3 regions of the Rhodococcus sp. NPDC058532 genome follow, and region 3 is predicted to be linked to each of the others. Evidence: riboswitches for the same ligand, from Rfam matches in the RefSeq annotation. Region 3 holds a riboswitch; each other region holds the start of a gene.
What was found. A riboswitch is a leader RNA that binds a small molecule or an ion and turns the genes downstream of it on or off. The one in region 3 is predicted to bind cobalamin.
Positions count from the first base shown of each region.

Region 1: linked by a shared signal. The riboswitch ahead of ACFWQG_RS10565 (FecCD family ABC transporter permease) and the one ahead of ACFWQG_RS09210 (ABC transporter substrate-binding protein) in region 3 are both predicted to bind cobalamin.
Region 2: linked by a shared signal. The riboswitch ahead of ACFWQG_RS06120 (VWA domain-containing protein) and the one ahead of ACFWQG_RS09210 (ABC transporter substrate-binding protein) in region 3 are both predicted to bind cobalamin.

Region 1 is NZ_JBHXNU010000007.1:25,455-30,271, forward strand. Features, by position in the region: gene ACFWQG_RS10550 (hypothetical protein) at 1-61, shown strand, start outside; gene ACFWQG_RS10555 (class E sortase) at 93-905, shown strand; gene ACFWQG_RS10560 (hypothetical protein) at 906-1,058, shown strand; cobalamin riboswitch at 1,098-1,315, shown strand; gene ACFWQG_RS10565 (FecCD family ABC transporter permease) at 1,439-2,476, shown strand; gene ACFWQG_RS10570 (ABC transporter ATP-binding protein) at 2,476-3,246, shown strand; gene ACFWQG_RS10575 (ABC transporter substrate-binding protein) at 3,247-4,257, shown strand; gene ACFWQG_RS10580 (glyceraldehyde-3-phosphate dehydrogenase) at 4,493-4,817, shown strand, end outside.
Region 2 is NZ_JBHXNU010000003.1:333,377-338,193, forward strand. Features, by position in the region: gene ACFWQG_RS06110 (alpha/beta hydrolase) at 1-180, opposite strand, end outside; gene mqo (malate dehydrogenase (quinone)) at 301-1,839, shown strand; adenosylcobalamin (AdoCbl) riboswitch at 1,910-2,070, shown strand; gene ACFWQG_RS06120 (VWA domain-containing protein) at 2,079-4,016, shown strand; gene cobO (cob(I)yrinic acid a,c-diamide adenosyltransferase) at 4,062-4,676, shown strand; gene ACFWQG_RS06130 (cobyrinate a,c-diamide synthase) at 4,670-4,817, shown strand, end outside.
Region 3 is NZ_JBHXNU010000006.1:18,182-22,998, forward strand. Features, by position in the region: gene ACFWQG_RS09200 (S9 family peptidase) at 1-245, opposite strand, end outside; gene ACFWQG_RS09205 (phosphoribosylaminoimidazolesuccinocarboxamide synthase) at 264-1,148, opposite strand; cobalamin riboswitch at 1,232-1,422, shown strand; gene ACFWQG_RS09210 (ABC transporter substrate-binding protein) at 1,453-2,436, shown strand; gene ACFWQG_RS09215 (FecCD family ABC transporter permease) at 2,433-3,491, shown strand; gene ACFWQG_RS09220 (ABC transporter ATP-binding protein) at 3,488-4,300, shown strand; gene ACFWQG_RS09225 (ferredoxin) at 4,297-4,817, shown strand, end outside.

The sequences.
Region 1 (4,817 bases), on a different contig from region 3:
CGTTCTCCTCTACGATCTTGTCGGTGGCAGCGGAAGCGCCACGATCGACGCGAACAGCTAGCTCGACCCGGCCGCAAAGGAGGGCCCGCCCCATGCGTGATGCCGTCGTTCCGGTGCGGGCCCGGCCCCGGCCGGGCGCAGGCCAGGTCACCGGTGAGCTGCTGCTCACGGCGGGGGTCGTCGTCCTGCTGTTCGTGATCTACGAGGCGTTCTGGACCAACATCGTCTCGGGTCGGTTGCAGGACGAGGTCGACAACGGCCTCGCGCAATCGTGGGCGCAGGGTTCCGGGGCCGCCGGTGACGCGCCGGTGGCCCCGCCGGTCCCGACGCCCGGAGAAGGGTTCGCGCGCCTGCACTTTCCGACGCTCGGCGCCGCGTACGCGGTCGTCGAGGGCACCAGCAACGAGGACCTGAAGGCGGGCCCCGGCCACTACACCGACACGCAACTGCCCGGCGAGCCGGGGAATGTTGCGATCGCCGGGCATCGCAACGGATCCGGTGCGGTGTTCGAACACCTGGACCGACTCGGCGCCTGCGACGCCGTCGTCGTGGAGACCAGAACCGAATGGATGACGTACCGGCTGCTGCCGCTCGCCGCCGCCGCACCCGAGCGGCGTGCTGCGGCCGCGGACTGCCTGCGCCCCGAGCAGATCGACCGGGTCGCGGGCGGCGACTATGCGCACGTGCTTGGTCGACACATCACCGTGCCCGGCGACGTCGCCGTCGTCAATCCGCTGCCCGGAGCCGAGTGGGTCGAGCCGGGCCCCTGGCTGGAGAGCGTGTTGACGCTCACCACCTGCCATCCGCTGTTCTCGAACGCCGAACGGATGATCGTGCACGCCGTTCTCGTCGAGACGACCCCGAAGTTCGCGGGCACCCTGCCCGTGGCATTGCAGGAGCACTAGATGTACGGCTACTTCTGGGGTGTTCTCCCCGGACCCCGACCGGTGAAGGTCCTGCTGGCGACCGTTCTCGCCGCCGCGGTGTTCCTGCTGCTCATGGAGGTCGTGTTTCCGTGGGTGTCCGAGCAGATGCCCTACTCGGACGTCACCGTCTGACGGCCCGCCCTGGCCGGTTCGCGGTGCCGACCCTGAGTGCTACTGTGGCCGCGCGTTGGTTACCGCCCGGCTCGTGCCGGGTGGTTCGTAAGAGGGAATCCGGTGGGAAACCGGAGCTGCCCCGCAGCGGTGTGTGGAAACGACCGCGGCCATCAGCACTGGGTGTGAGCCCGGGAAGCGGCCGCCAGTAGGAGAATTCGGGTTCGCCCGATCCGTGTCCACGAGCCCGAAGACCTGCCAGCGCGGCCATGCCGCCGGCGTGGTCGCCTGTCGACTCCGAGGGAGCGGTCGACGAGGATGCGGGCACCGCTGTGCCCGCACGTCGTTGCGCGCACCGCCCGGTGAGGCTGGCACCTGCATCCAGGTGAAAGTGGTCGATGATGCGCCGACTGCCCGTGGCCCCGTTGGCCATCGGCCTGGTGGCCGCGCTCGCGGTCGTCTCCGTCCTGGCGTTGATGCTCGGCACCGCACCCGTTCCCTGGCGTGATACCACCGGATTCCTGTGGGCCGAACTGACCGGCGGGCCGGTCCTCGCGCCGGACCTCCCGAACTATCGGATCGTGACCGACTCCCGACTGCCGCGAGTGTTGTTGGCCGCGTTGGTCGGTGCCGGATTGAGCGGGGTCGGGCTGATCGTGCAGGCGATGGTGCGCAACGCGCTGGCCGACCCGTACGTGCTGGGCATCTCCTCGGGTGCCTCGGTGGGCGCCACGTCGGTGGTGCTGTTCGGCACCTTCGGCGCGCTCGGCCTGTACGCGCTGTCGACCGCCGCGTTCCTTGGCGCGCTCGGGGCCACGATCCTGGTGTACCTGATGGCCCGGTCGTCGGCGGGGCTGGTTCCGCTGCGCCTGGTCCTCACCGGGACCGCCCTCGGGTACGGGTTTTCCGCTGCCACAACGGTGTTGGTGTTCATGGCACCGCACGGGGACGCGGCGCGGTCGGTGATGTTCTGGCTGCTCGGCAGCCTCGCCGGTGCCACCTGGCAGGCGGTGCCGCTGGCGGCGGCGGTGACCGTGATCGGGTTGGCGGTCATCGCGGCCTGTGCGCGCCGGCTGAACGCGCTGTCGATGGGTGACGAGGTCAGCGCGGCGCTCGGGATCGACGCGAGCCGCTTCCGGCTGTTGCTGTTCGTTGTTGCCGCGGTCATGACCGGATGTTTCGTGTCGATCTGCGGCGCCGTTGGTTTCGTCGGGCTGGTGGTACCGCACGTGGCCAGGCTGCTGGTCGGCGCCGACCATCGCCGGCTGATCGTGGTGACGCCGTTGCTCGGCGCGGTGTTCCTGGTCACCGCGGACCTGCTGGCCCGCACCCTGATTCCGCCGCAGGAACTTCCGCTGGGGGCGATCACCGCCGCGGTCGGGGTCCCGCTGTTCGTGCTGCTGATGCGGCGCCGCGGCGCCCTGGTGGGGGTCGGCTGATGCGGGTCGACTATCGGGACGTCACGGTCGAGATCGGCGGCACCCGGATCCTCGAGGCGGTGACCCTCGCAGCCGAGGAGGGCACCTTCGTCGGCGTCGTCGGGGCGAACGGTAGCGGCAAGTCCACCCTGCTGCGCTGCCTGTATCGGGCGTTGTCGCCCGCGGCGGGCCGGATCCTGGTCGGCGGCACGGACATCGCCGCGATCAGCATGCGCGAGAACGCACGTCAGGTCGCGGCCCTGACCCAGGACAGCCTGATGCAGTTCGACTTCACCGCGGCCGAGGTCGTGGCCACCGGCCGCCTGCCGCATCAGTCGGCGTTGCGCAGAGCCGACCGCCGCGACGTCGGCCTGTGCCGCGACGCGCTGGCGACCGCCGACGCGTCGCACCTCGAGCACCGCAGCTTCCTGTCCCTATCCGGCGGGGAGCGGCAACGCGTCCTGATCGCCCGCGCGCTGGCGCAGCAGCCGCGGGTGCTGGTGCTGGACGAGCCGACCAACCACCTCGACGTCCACCACCAGTACAGCGTCCTGACCGCGGCCCGGAACCTGGGCATCACCGTGATCGCGGCGCTGCACGACCTGAACCTGGCCGCGCAGTACTGCGATCGGCTGTTCGTCCTCAGCGGTGGCCGGCTCGTGTGCACGGGGACACCGGACGAGGTCGTGACGGCCGACGTGCTGCGGCGGTGGTTCGCGATCGGCGGGCACGTCGTCACCCATCCCCGGCTGGGTGTTCCCCAGATCATCTTCGACGAGAAGGAGTACTAGATGAGGTCCCGACCCTGGACGGTCGCGATGGCAGCGGCGAGCGTGTTCGCGTTGACGGCGTGCGGCGCCGACGTGCAGGACGCGGCCGCCGAACCCACCGGAGAGTCGGTGACCGTCACCAACTGCGGCGCACCCCTGACCGTCGACGGCGTCCCGCAGCGGGTGGTCACCAACGACACCGCGATCACCGAGATGATGTTCGCGCTCGGCCTCACCGAACACCTGGCGGGCTACACCAGCTACCCGGGCAAGGAGCGGGACATCGCCACCTCGCCGTGGCGGGCCGACTTCGAGGCGGCCCCGCAGCTCGGGGATGCGTTCACCCGGGAGGTGGTGCAGGCGGCGAACCCCGACTTCGTCTTCGCGGGCTGGAACTACGGGTTCAAGGAGTCGACGGGCCTGACCCCGGACTGGGTGCGCTCGATCGGCGCCGTCCCCTACCAGCTGACCGAGGCCTGCAGGCAGCCCGACACGGACCGCCGCGGGGTGATGGAGCCGCTCGACGCGCTGTACGCGGACCTGGCGAACCTCGGGGACATCTTCGGTGTCCGGGACCGGGCCGACGACCTGGTCGCCGGGTACCGCGAGCAGGTGGCCGCGGCGACGGCGTCGGCGCCGGCCGGGCAGGAGCCGGCCCGGGTGTTCCTGTTCGACAGCGCAACCCCGGAGCCGTTCACCTCCGGCCGGACCGCGGCGCCGTCGCAGATCATCCGCGAGGCGGGCGGCAGCAACATCTTCGACGACCTGAACGACTCGTGGACCACCACCTCGTGGGAGGCGGCGGCGCAACGCGACCCGCAGGCGATCGTGATCGTCGACTACGGGGCCGGGCCGGACGAGTCGGTGGACGCGAAGATCCGGCTGCTGCGTCAGCAGCCGCTGATGGCGGGCACCACCGCGGTGCGCGAGGGCAACATCATCGCGCTGCCGTACGCGGCCCTGGTGGAGGGCCCCCGCAATCCCGACGCGATCGTCACCGTCGCCGAGTTCCTGCGGTCGAAGGGTTACTGACCACGGCGCGGGCCGGCAGGCCGGTGATCGCGGCGCCCCGACCGGGCACCCCCGAGAACGCCCTTTGGGTCGCGTGCAGGTCGTTACCTATGCTGGTAGCGCGTGCACCGTTTTCGCCGGTCGTGGCCCGGTTCGACCGAACCGGATCGCGGCCGGCGAAGTGACGTGCGTCTCATCCAGTTCGGCGTCCAACCCACGGGCACGCCACACAGAGTCAGAAAGACAGAGGATCGCAGTGACCACAGCGGAACTGACCCAGTGGAACTCCGAGGAAGCGCTCGCCGAAGCGATGATCCCGATCATCGGCGGCCTGCACCGCAGGCACTCGGTGACCATTCTGCTTCACAGCCGCTCGCTGGTGAACAAGTCGGTCATCAGCATCCTGCGCACCCACCGCTTCGCCAGGCAGATCCGTGGTGACGAGCTGTCCGTCGAGGAGACGTTCCCGTTCCTCGAGGCGCTGACCGAGCTCGACCTGCGCCCGTCGAAGATCGACCTCGGCCTGCTGGTGTCGGCCTACCGCGCCACCGGCAACGGCGGCTCGATCCCCGAGTTCGTCG
Region 2 (4,817 bases), on a different contig from region 3:
GAAGAAGTAGTCGGTGAATCCGTGCAGGTAGAGCACCGCGCGGCGGCGGGGTGTCGCCCCGTCGGGCCGGTATCGGACGAGGGTCGCGACCACCTCGCCCTCCCCGTCGGGATCCGTGCCGAGCGGCAAGGTCGTCTGTTCGTAGCCCTCGCCAAGGAGGTCCCGCACCCAGGTGGTCACAGATCACAATCGTAGTGGGCGTTAATGTGAACTCGGGGGAGCACAATTGAGGCGAGGTCAACCCCGCTCATACGCGCGGGTAACCTACTCCGCGTGCAGTCGGCGTGACTGCCGCTGCCAATGGACAAGGAAGTCGATTTTCCAGTGTCAGACAACACCGCGGTACACAAGACCGATGTAGTTCTCGTGGGTGCGGGCATCATGAGTGCCACGCTCGGTGCCCTGCTCCGGCAGCTGCAGCCGGACTGGTCGATCAGCGTGTTCGAGCGTCTCGACGCCGCCGCCGCCGAGAGCAGCGACCCCTGGAACAACGCAGGCACCGGACACTCGGCGCTGTGTGAGCTCAACTACACGCCTGCGACCAAGGACGGCTCGGTGGACATCACCAAGGCCGTCAACGTCAACGAGCAGTTCCAGGTGTCGCGGCAGTTCTGGGCCTACGCGATCGAGAACGGCATCCTCACCGAGCCGAAGGAATTCGTCAACCCGATCCCGCACGTGAGCTTCGTGCACGGGGCGGAGAACGTGAAGTACCTGCGGGCCCGCTACGACGCCCTCGCCGGCCACCCGCTGTTCGCGGGGATGGAATACACCGAGCGCCCCGACGAGTTCGCCAAGCGCCTGCCGCTGATGGCCACCGGTCGTGACTTCTCCGATCCGGTCGCGTTGAACTGGACCGACGGCGGCACCGACGTCGACTTCGGCGCCCTGACCAAGCAGCTGCTGGGCAACATCGGCGCCACCGGCGGCACCGTCCACTTCGGCCACGACGTCCGCAACATCACCAAGCAGTCCGACGGCAGCTGGACCCTGAAGGTCGTCAACCAGCGCACCGGCGACAAGAAGACCGTGAACGCGAAGTTCGTCTTCGTCGGCGCGGGCGGCGGTGCGCTGCACCTGCTGCAGAAGTCGGGCATCGCCGAGGCCAAGGGCTTCGGTGGCTTCCCGGTCTCCGGCGAGTTCCTGCGCTGCACCAACCCGGATCTGATCGAGCAGCACAACGCCAAGGTCTACGGCAAGGCCGCGGTCGGCGCGCCCCCGATGTCGGTGCCGCACCTCGACACCCGCGTCATCGGCGGCAAGAAGGGCCTGCTGTTCGGCCCGTACGCCGGCTGGTCGCCGAAGTTCCTCAAGAACGGCAAGGTCACCGACCTGCCCGGATCCATCAAGCCGAACAACCTGATGTCGATGCTCGGTGTCGGCGTCACCGAACTCGGCCTGACGAAGTACCTCATCGGTGAGCTCCTGCAGTCGGCCGACGACCGGATCGAGACGCTGCGCGAGTTCGTGCCGCGCGCGACCGGCGGCGACTGGGAACTGATCACCGCGGGTCAGCGGGTGCAGGTGATCCGCAAGAAGGGCGGCGGGGGCGTGCTCGAGTTCGGCACCGCCGTCATCAACGCCGCGGACGGCACCATCGCGGGTCTGCTCGGCGCCTCGCCCGGCGCGTCCACCGCGGTCCCCGCGATGCTCGACGTCCTGCAGCGGTGCTTCGGGGACCGGTGGAGCGCATGGGAGCCGCAGCTCAAGCAGATGGTCCCGTCGCTGGGTCTGAAGCTGTCCGACAACGAGTCGCTGTTCCGTGAGGTGTGGGACTGGAGCAACCGGGCGCTCGAGCTCGAGGCCCCCGTCGAGGTCCCGGCCGCCGCATCCGCCTGATCCGTCCACCCGTTCACCGGCCGTCACCTGCCCAGGTGGCGGCCGGTGTCGTTGCACCGGATAGAGTTCGCGGCGAACATCATGTTTCCCGTCGCGGGGAAGTCCTGTGGAAGTCAGGCGCGGTCCCGCCACTGTGACGGACACCGAGCCACGATCGGTTCCGAAGTCAGATTGCCGCGGCGGCGGAACTTTTCGTCCGACCCCCGGCGCGGAGACCGGGGAGTGAGGAGAGTGGCGCCGTGACGCAACAGGATTCGGCAGACCCCGGTTTTCCGTTCAGTGCCATCGTCGGGCAGGACCAGCTGCGGCTGGCGCTGACCCTGTGCGCCGTGCATCCCGGCATCGGCGGAGTGCTGGTGCGCGGCGAGAAGGGCACCGCGAAGTCGACGGTGGTCCGCGCGCTCGCCGCGCTGCTGCCCCCGACGGCGGGCGGCGACCCGGCCCGCCTGGTGGAACTGCCGGTCGGCGCCACCGAGGACCGGGTGATCGGCTCCCTCGACCTGGAGAAGGTGCTCCGGGACGGCGAGCGTGCCTTCCAACCCGGCCTGCTGGCCGCCGCCCACGACGGTGTGCTCTACGTCGACGAGGTGAACCTGCTGCACGACCACCTCGTCGACGTGCTGCTCGACGCCGCAGCCATGGGCCGCGTCCACGTCGAACGCGACGGTGTCTCGCACTCCCATCCCGCCAAGTTCGTCCTCGTCGGAACAATGAACCCGGAGGAGGGCGAGCTGCGTCCGCAGCTGCTCGACCGGTTCGGCCTCGCCGTCGACGTCGCCGCGTCCCGAGACGTCGACGTCCGCATGCAGGTGATCCGCCGCCGCCTCGACTTCGAGGCCGACCCCACCGGATTCGCGGCCGGCTACGCGGGCGCCGACGCCGACACCGCCGCCAGGATCGCCGCCGCGCGGGCCGCGCTGCCCGCGGTCGGCCTGCCCGACACCGAGCTGCGCCGGATCGCCGCGCTGTGCGCCTCCTTCGACGTGGATGGAATGCGCGCCGACCTGGTCCTGGCCCGCACCGCGACCGCGCACGCGGCATGGCGCGGTGCGACCGAGGTCGCCGAGCCGGACGTGCGGGTCGCGGCCGAGCTGACCCTGCCGCACCGCCGCCGCCGCGACCCGTTCGACGAACCGGGCCTGGACCAGCAGCAGCTGGACGAGGCGATGCGGGACGCCGACGAGCAGGCCCGCAGTCACTCCGAGCCCGAGCCCGAGCATGACCCCGAGCCCGACCCCGAGCCGGACGGTCCCGGTGGCGGCGCCCCCGCCCCGGACGCCGGTGGCCCCGCACCCGACGCCCCCGCCCCGGATGGTGCGGCGCAGGCCGAGGAACCAGAATCGACCGGCCCCGGCGCGCCGCCGGAACGCCCGGTCGGCGCGCCGACCGGCCAGTTCCGCACCCGGCTGCTGACCGTCCCCGGCGTCGGCGAGGGCGCGCCGGGCAGGCGGTCCCGGTCCCGGTCCGTACGCGGGCGGACCGTGCGCGCGACCACCGACCCCGGTCGCGGCCTGCACCTGGTCGCCACCCTGTTCGCCGCCGCCGAGCACCAGTCCACGCGTGGGCGCACCGACGGCCGGATGCTGTTGGCGCCCGGAGACATTCGGGGCGCGTTGAGGGAGGGGCGCGAGGGCAACCTGATCGTGTTCGTCGTCGACGCGTCCGGGTCGATGGCGGCCAGGGACCGGTTGTCCGCCGTCACCGGTGCCGTGGTGTCGCTGCTCCGCGACGCCTACCAGCGGAGGGACAAGGTCGCGGTCGTCACGGTCCGCGGCGCGTCCGCCGAGGTGGCGCTGCCGCCGACCTCCTCCGTGGACATCGCGGTCCGCAGGCTGGCGTCGCTGCGCACCGGTGGGAGAACCCCACTCGCGCAAGGGTTCCTCACGGCCCGCGAGGTGGTGCTGCGGGAACGGCTGCGGGATCCGCACCGGCGTGCGATGGTCGTCGCCCTCACCGACGGCCGCGCCACCGGCGGCACCGACCCGGTGCACCGGGCGAAGGTCGCGGCGGGTCTGCTCGCCGACACGGCCGCCGCCGCCGTCGTCGTCGACTGCGAGACCGGGATGGTCCGGCTGGGGTTGGCCGCGGAACTCGCGACCGCGCTGCGGGGGGCCTGCGTCCGGCTCTCCGAACTGTCCGCGGAGCAGGTCGCCGGCGTCGTCCGCGCGGCCGCCTGACCGACCGTCCCCTGCCCAACCCCCAACCCGACGAGGAGAATTCGCATGCCCAAGGGTGTCCCCGACAACGTTCCCGACGACGGGCTGACCACCAGGCAGCGTCGCAACGCCCCCGTCCTGGCCGTGCACACCGGGCCCGGTAAGGGCAAGTCCACCGCCGCGTTCGGGATGGCGCTGCGCGCCTGGAACCAGGGCTTCGACATCGGGGTCTTCCAGTTCGTCAAGTCCGCCAAGTGGAAGGTCGGGGAGGAGGCCGCGTTCCGGGCGCTCGGCGACCTGCACGAGTCCACCGGGGCAGGCGGCCGGGTGTCCTGGCACAAGATGGGCGACGGCTGGTCGTGGACCAGGAAGAAGGGCGACGACGAGGACCACGCCCGGGTCGCGCTCGACGGCTGGCGGGAGGTGGCCCGGCGGATCGAACGCGAGGAACACCGGTTCTACGTCCTCGACGAGTTCACCTACCCGCTCAAGTGGGGTTGGGTCGACGTCGACGAGGTCGTCGACGTCCTGGTGCGCCGTCCCGGCCAGCAGCACGTGGTGATCACCGGCCGGGACGCCCCGCAGGCGCTGCTCGACGCCGCCGACCTGGTCACCGAGATGACGAAGGTCAAGCACCCGATGGACGCGGGCCGCAAGGGGCAACGGGGCATCGAGTGGTAGATCGCGCCGTCCCGGCGGTGGTGATCGCCGCACCCGCATCGGGCAGCGGAAAGACCACCGTCGCAACGGGACTCATCGGTGCGCTGCGCGCTGCGGGGGACCGGGTCGCCCCGTTTAAGGTGGGCCCGGACTACATCGACC
Region 3 (4,817 bases):
GACGGCACCGAGAGGTCGGTCTCCTGGGTGCGGGACTTGATCTCGCCGAAGATCGCCTCCCGCAGCGGCCCCAGGTGCTCGGTCCGCGCGTCCGTGTGGGCGTTCTCCGCCTCGAGATACGCGACGACCTCCGGGTCGCTCTTGTCCCGCAGCCACTCGTAGTCGTCGACGAACGTGTCGCCGTGATGGGTGCGCGGCTGGGGGACCTTCTTCGCGACCGGGGGTGCGGCATCAGGCGAGCTCATGCCCGTCAGCCTATGTCGTCACCCGATCCAGTCGGCGAAGGACAGCCCGGAGATCCGCTCGTAGGCCTCGATGTAGCGGGCGCGGGTGGCGTCGACGATCTCCTGCGGCAGCGGCGGCGGCGGGGTGTCCGAGGCCCGGTCCCAGCCGGACTCGGGACCGGTCAGCCAGTTGCGGACGAACTGCTTGTCGAAGCTGGGCTGCACCCGGCCCGCCTCGTAGCCGTCGGCGGGCCAGTACCGCGACGAGTCGGGGGTGAGCACCTCGTCGGCGAGCACCAGGTTGCCGTCGGCGTCGATCCCGAACTCGAACTTGGTGTCCGCGAGGATGATTCCGCGCTCAGACGCGAAAATCGCGGCGCGCGTGTAGATGTCGAGGGTGTCCTCGCGCAGTTTGAAGGCGAGGTTCTGGCCGAGCTGGTCGACGACGGTCGCGAAGTCGACGTTCTCGTCGTGGTCGCCGAGCGCGGCCTTGGTCGCCGGGGTGAAGATCGGTTCCGGCAGCTGCGACGCCTCGACCAGGCCCTCCGGCAGTTGCACACCGCACACCGCGCCGGTGCTCTGATAGTCGGCCAGCCCCGACCCGGTGAGGTAGCCGCGCGCAACACACTCGACGGGCACCATGTTCAGCTTCTTCACCACCAGGGCCCGGCCGAGCACCTCGGCGGGGATCCGCTCGTCGTCCGGCGGGCCCGCCAGGTGGTTCTGGGCGGTCAGCCGGGTGAAGAAGAACACGCTCATCGCGGTCAGCACCCGCCCCTTGTCCGGGATCGGGGTGCTGAGGATGTGGTCGTAGGCCGAGATCCGGTCGCTCGCGACGAGCAGCAGGTGCTCGTCGTCGATGGTGTAGAGGTCGCGGACCTTGCCGCCGGCCAGGTGGGCGTAGTCGGAAAGTGAGGGGCGCACGAACCAACCCTATCGGGTTTCGGTCCGTCGGCCGCCGGAGCCGCGGCGAACCGGACAAGCGGGGCAGGGCGGCGGGCGGGCCGTCGACTATCCTTCCTCCCGGTGTCACGGTGAACGGGAAGTCCGGTACGAATCCGGCGCGGTACTCGCCACTGTGGGCAGGTTGGTCGACCACCCGGGGCTCGCCCCAGCCACTGGATGCGCACATCCGGGAAGGCGTGGTCGGCGGTCACCCTGCCGAGCCAGGAGACCGGCCGCGACACCTGCCTGCACGTTTTCCACGAGTCATGGAAGGCGGGTCACCTTGCGTACCCCCGTTTCACCCCGCGCCCTCGCCGCCGTCGCTGCCACCGCAGCGGCCACGCTCCTTCTCTCCGCGTGCGCCGGGTCGGACCCGGCCCCGGACACCGCCGCGATCTCCCTGCAGAACTGCGGACGCACCGTCACCCTCGACGGCCCGGCCGAACGCGGCGTCACCCTCAACCAGGGGGCCACCGAGACGGCGCTGTCGATCGGCGCGCAGGACGCCCTGGTCGGCACCGCATACCTCGACGACACCATCGCCCCGCAGTGGCAGGCCGCGTACGCGCAGGTGCCGCCGCTGAACGAGCAGGACTACCCGAGCCGCGAGGCGCTGCTCGAGACGAAACCGGATCTGGTGCTGGCGTCGTATGCGACCGCGTTCGACGACAAGGCCGTCGGCTCGCAGGACTCGTTCGACGACCTCGGCATCGGCACCTACGTCTCGCCGTTCGGCTGCCCGAACCGCGCGGCGCGCCCGCCGGTCGCGTGGGATTCCATCGGCACCGAGATCAGCGACTACGGCACCCTGTTCGGCCGCGAGTCCGAGGCGGCGGCGGTGGTCGCGCAGATGCGCGAGACGGTCGCGGGCATCGAGGCAGCCGCACCGGCGGAGGGCAAGAGCATCTTCTGGTACGACAGCAACACCGACATCCCGTACGTCGGCGGCAATGCGGGCGGCCCGCAGCTGATCATCGACGCGGTCGGCGGCACCAACATCTTCGCCGGGGTCGACGGGTCCTGGGCCGATGGCAGCTGGGAGACGGTGCTGGCCGCGGACCCCGACGTCATCGTCCTGGCCGACGCGTCGTGGGACACCGCCGAGGAGAAGAAGGCGTACCTGCGCGCCGATCCGGCGCTGCGGGACCTGACCGCGGTGCGCGGCGATGCGTTCGTCGTCGTCCCGTTCTCGGCGAGCACCCCCGGACCGCGACTGATCGAGGGCGCGACCCTGGTCGCCGAGCAACTGGGCGGCGGCCCGGCATGAGCGCGGCAACCCGGGTGCCCACCCGGGTCCGGTCGACGACCGCAGCAGGCTGGACGCTGGCACTGGCCGCGCTGCTCGCGGTGAGCTGCGCGGCGGGGGTAACGATCGGGGCTGCCGACCTGTCGATCGGCACCGTCGTCGAGGCCGTCGCCGGGCGGCTCGGGCTCGGTCCCGGCACCGACCTGCTGACCACGCACATCGTCGTCGACCTGCGGCTGCCCCGGGTGCTCGCTGCGGCGCTGGTCGGGGCCGGGCTTGCGCTGTGCGGGGCGGTGCTGCAGTCGCTGACCGGCAACCCGCTCGCCGACCCCTACCTGCTCGGCATGTCCGGCGGCGCCTCGCTCGGTGCGGTGCTCGCCCTGACCGCCGGGGTCGGGACGGCCGGCGTCCTCGGGGTCGGGTCGGTGGCGGCGGCGGCGTTCGTCGCGTCGCTCGGGTGCCTGCTGCTGGTGTTCCTCATCTCGACGTCCCGGTCGGGCGCCCTGCTGCCGGGGCGGCTGGTGCTGGCGGGCATCGCGGTCGGGCAGTTCGCGGCGGCGGTGACGTCGGCGCTGGTGCTGCTCGGGGACCGGGACGCCGCCCATCGGGTGTTGCAGTGGACGCTCGGGTCGGTCGCGGGGGTGCGGTGGTCGGGGCTGGTGGCGATCGCCGCGGTCGTGACGGTCACCGCCGTCGTGATGCTCGGGCACGCCCGGGTGCTGGACTCGTTCGCATTCGGCGAGCGCGCCGCCGCGAGCCTGGGCACCGACGTCGACCGCTCCCGCTGGGTGCTGTACGGGGTGGCGTCGCTGTGCACCGCCGCCCTCGTCGCGCAGGCCGGGGTGATCGGCTTCGTCGGGCTCGTCGTCCCGCACGCCGCCCGGATGCTCGCCGGACCGCTGCACGCCCGACTGCTGCCCGTCGTCGCACTCGTCGGCGCGGTGCTGCTGGTGTGGGCGGATGTCGCGGCCCGCACGATCCTGCCGGGGCGGGAGCTGCCGATCAGCATCGTCACCGCGGTGGTCGGCGTCCCGGTGTTCGTCCTGCTGCTGCGCAGGCGGGGGGCCCGCGGATGAGCCACCACTCCCCCGAGGTCCGCGTCGAGGACCTCACCTGGTCGGTGGACGGCGCAACGATCCTCGACCGGGTCAGCTGCCGGGCGCCGTCCCGGCGGGTGACCGGGCTGATCGGCCCCAACGGCTCCGGCAAGACGTCGCTGCTGTCGGCGATGGCCCGGCTCGTGCGCCCCGACCGCGGACGAGTGCTGCTCGGCGACGACCCCGCAACCGCGATCGCCCGTCGGGAGTTCGCGCGCACCGTCGCTCTGGTGGAGCAGCATTCGGCGACCGACCTGGACCTGACGGTGGAGCAGATCGTCGAGCTCGGCACCATTCCGCACCGCGGCGGCTGGGCCCGCCCCGCAGGCCTCGGCAACGGCGACCTCGTCGCCGACGGCCTCGCGGCAGCCGGGATCGGCCACCTGCGACACCGGGTGTGGCGGAACCTGTCCGGCGGCGAGCGGCAGAAGACGCAGCTGGCGCGGGCGTTCGCGCAGCGGCCGTGCGTGCTGCTGATGGACGAGCCGACGAACCACCTCGACGTGTCCGCGTCACTGGAGTTGCTGGACCTGATCCGGGCGCGGGGGCTGACGACGGTCGCAGCGATGCACGACCTGAACCTGGCGGCGATGTACTGCGATCACCTGGTGGTGCTGCACGACGGCCGGGTGATCACCGAGGGGCCCACCGAAACCGTCCTCACCGCGGACCTGCTGGCCGACGTGTACGGCCTCGACGCGCTCGTGCAGCCGCATCCCCGCACCGGGCGCCCGATGGTGGTGCTGTGCGGCACGCGCGGCGCGGACATCGAAAGGGCAACACCATGAACGATTTTCGACGCTGGGTGATTGTCACCGCCCCGACGGACCGCGGCGACGACCCCCGCGACCAGGTGCTCGGCGCGGTCGGCGTGCTGCGCGGCAGGCACCCCGGCACCGAGTACCGGACCGCGGTCCTCGGCGGCACCGGGACGACCGTGACGGCCGCGCTGGACGAGGCCGCGGGCGCGGGCGCGTCCGAGGTGATCGTGGTGAGCGCGCAGACCGTGCTCGACCGGAAGATGGACGCGTGGTTCCGCCGGGTGATCGGGCACTGGCTGCGCGGGCGCGGGGACGCCACCACCCCGGATGTGCGGATCGCGGCACCGCTCACCGACACCGCCACCTACCCGGATCTGCTGGAGGCGGCGATCACCGGACCGACCTCCCCGGCCCGCACCACCACCGCACCGCTCACCTCCCCCGCGTGGGACGAGGTGCCCGGCTTCACCAGGCACGTGCTGGTGTGCCGGGGACCGCGGTGTTCGGCGCGCGGCGGCGCCGAGACCGGACGGGCCCTCGACGA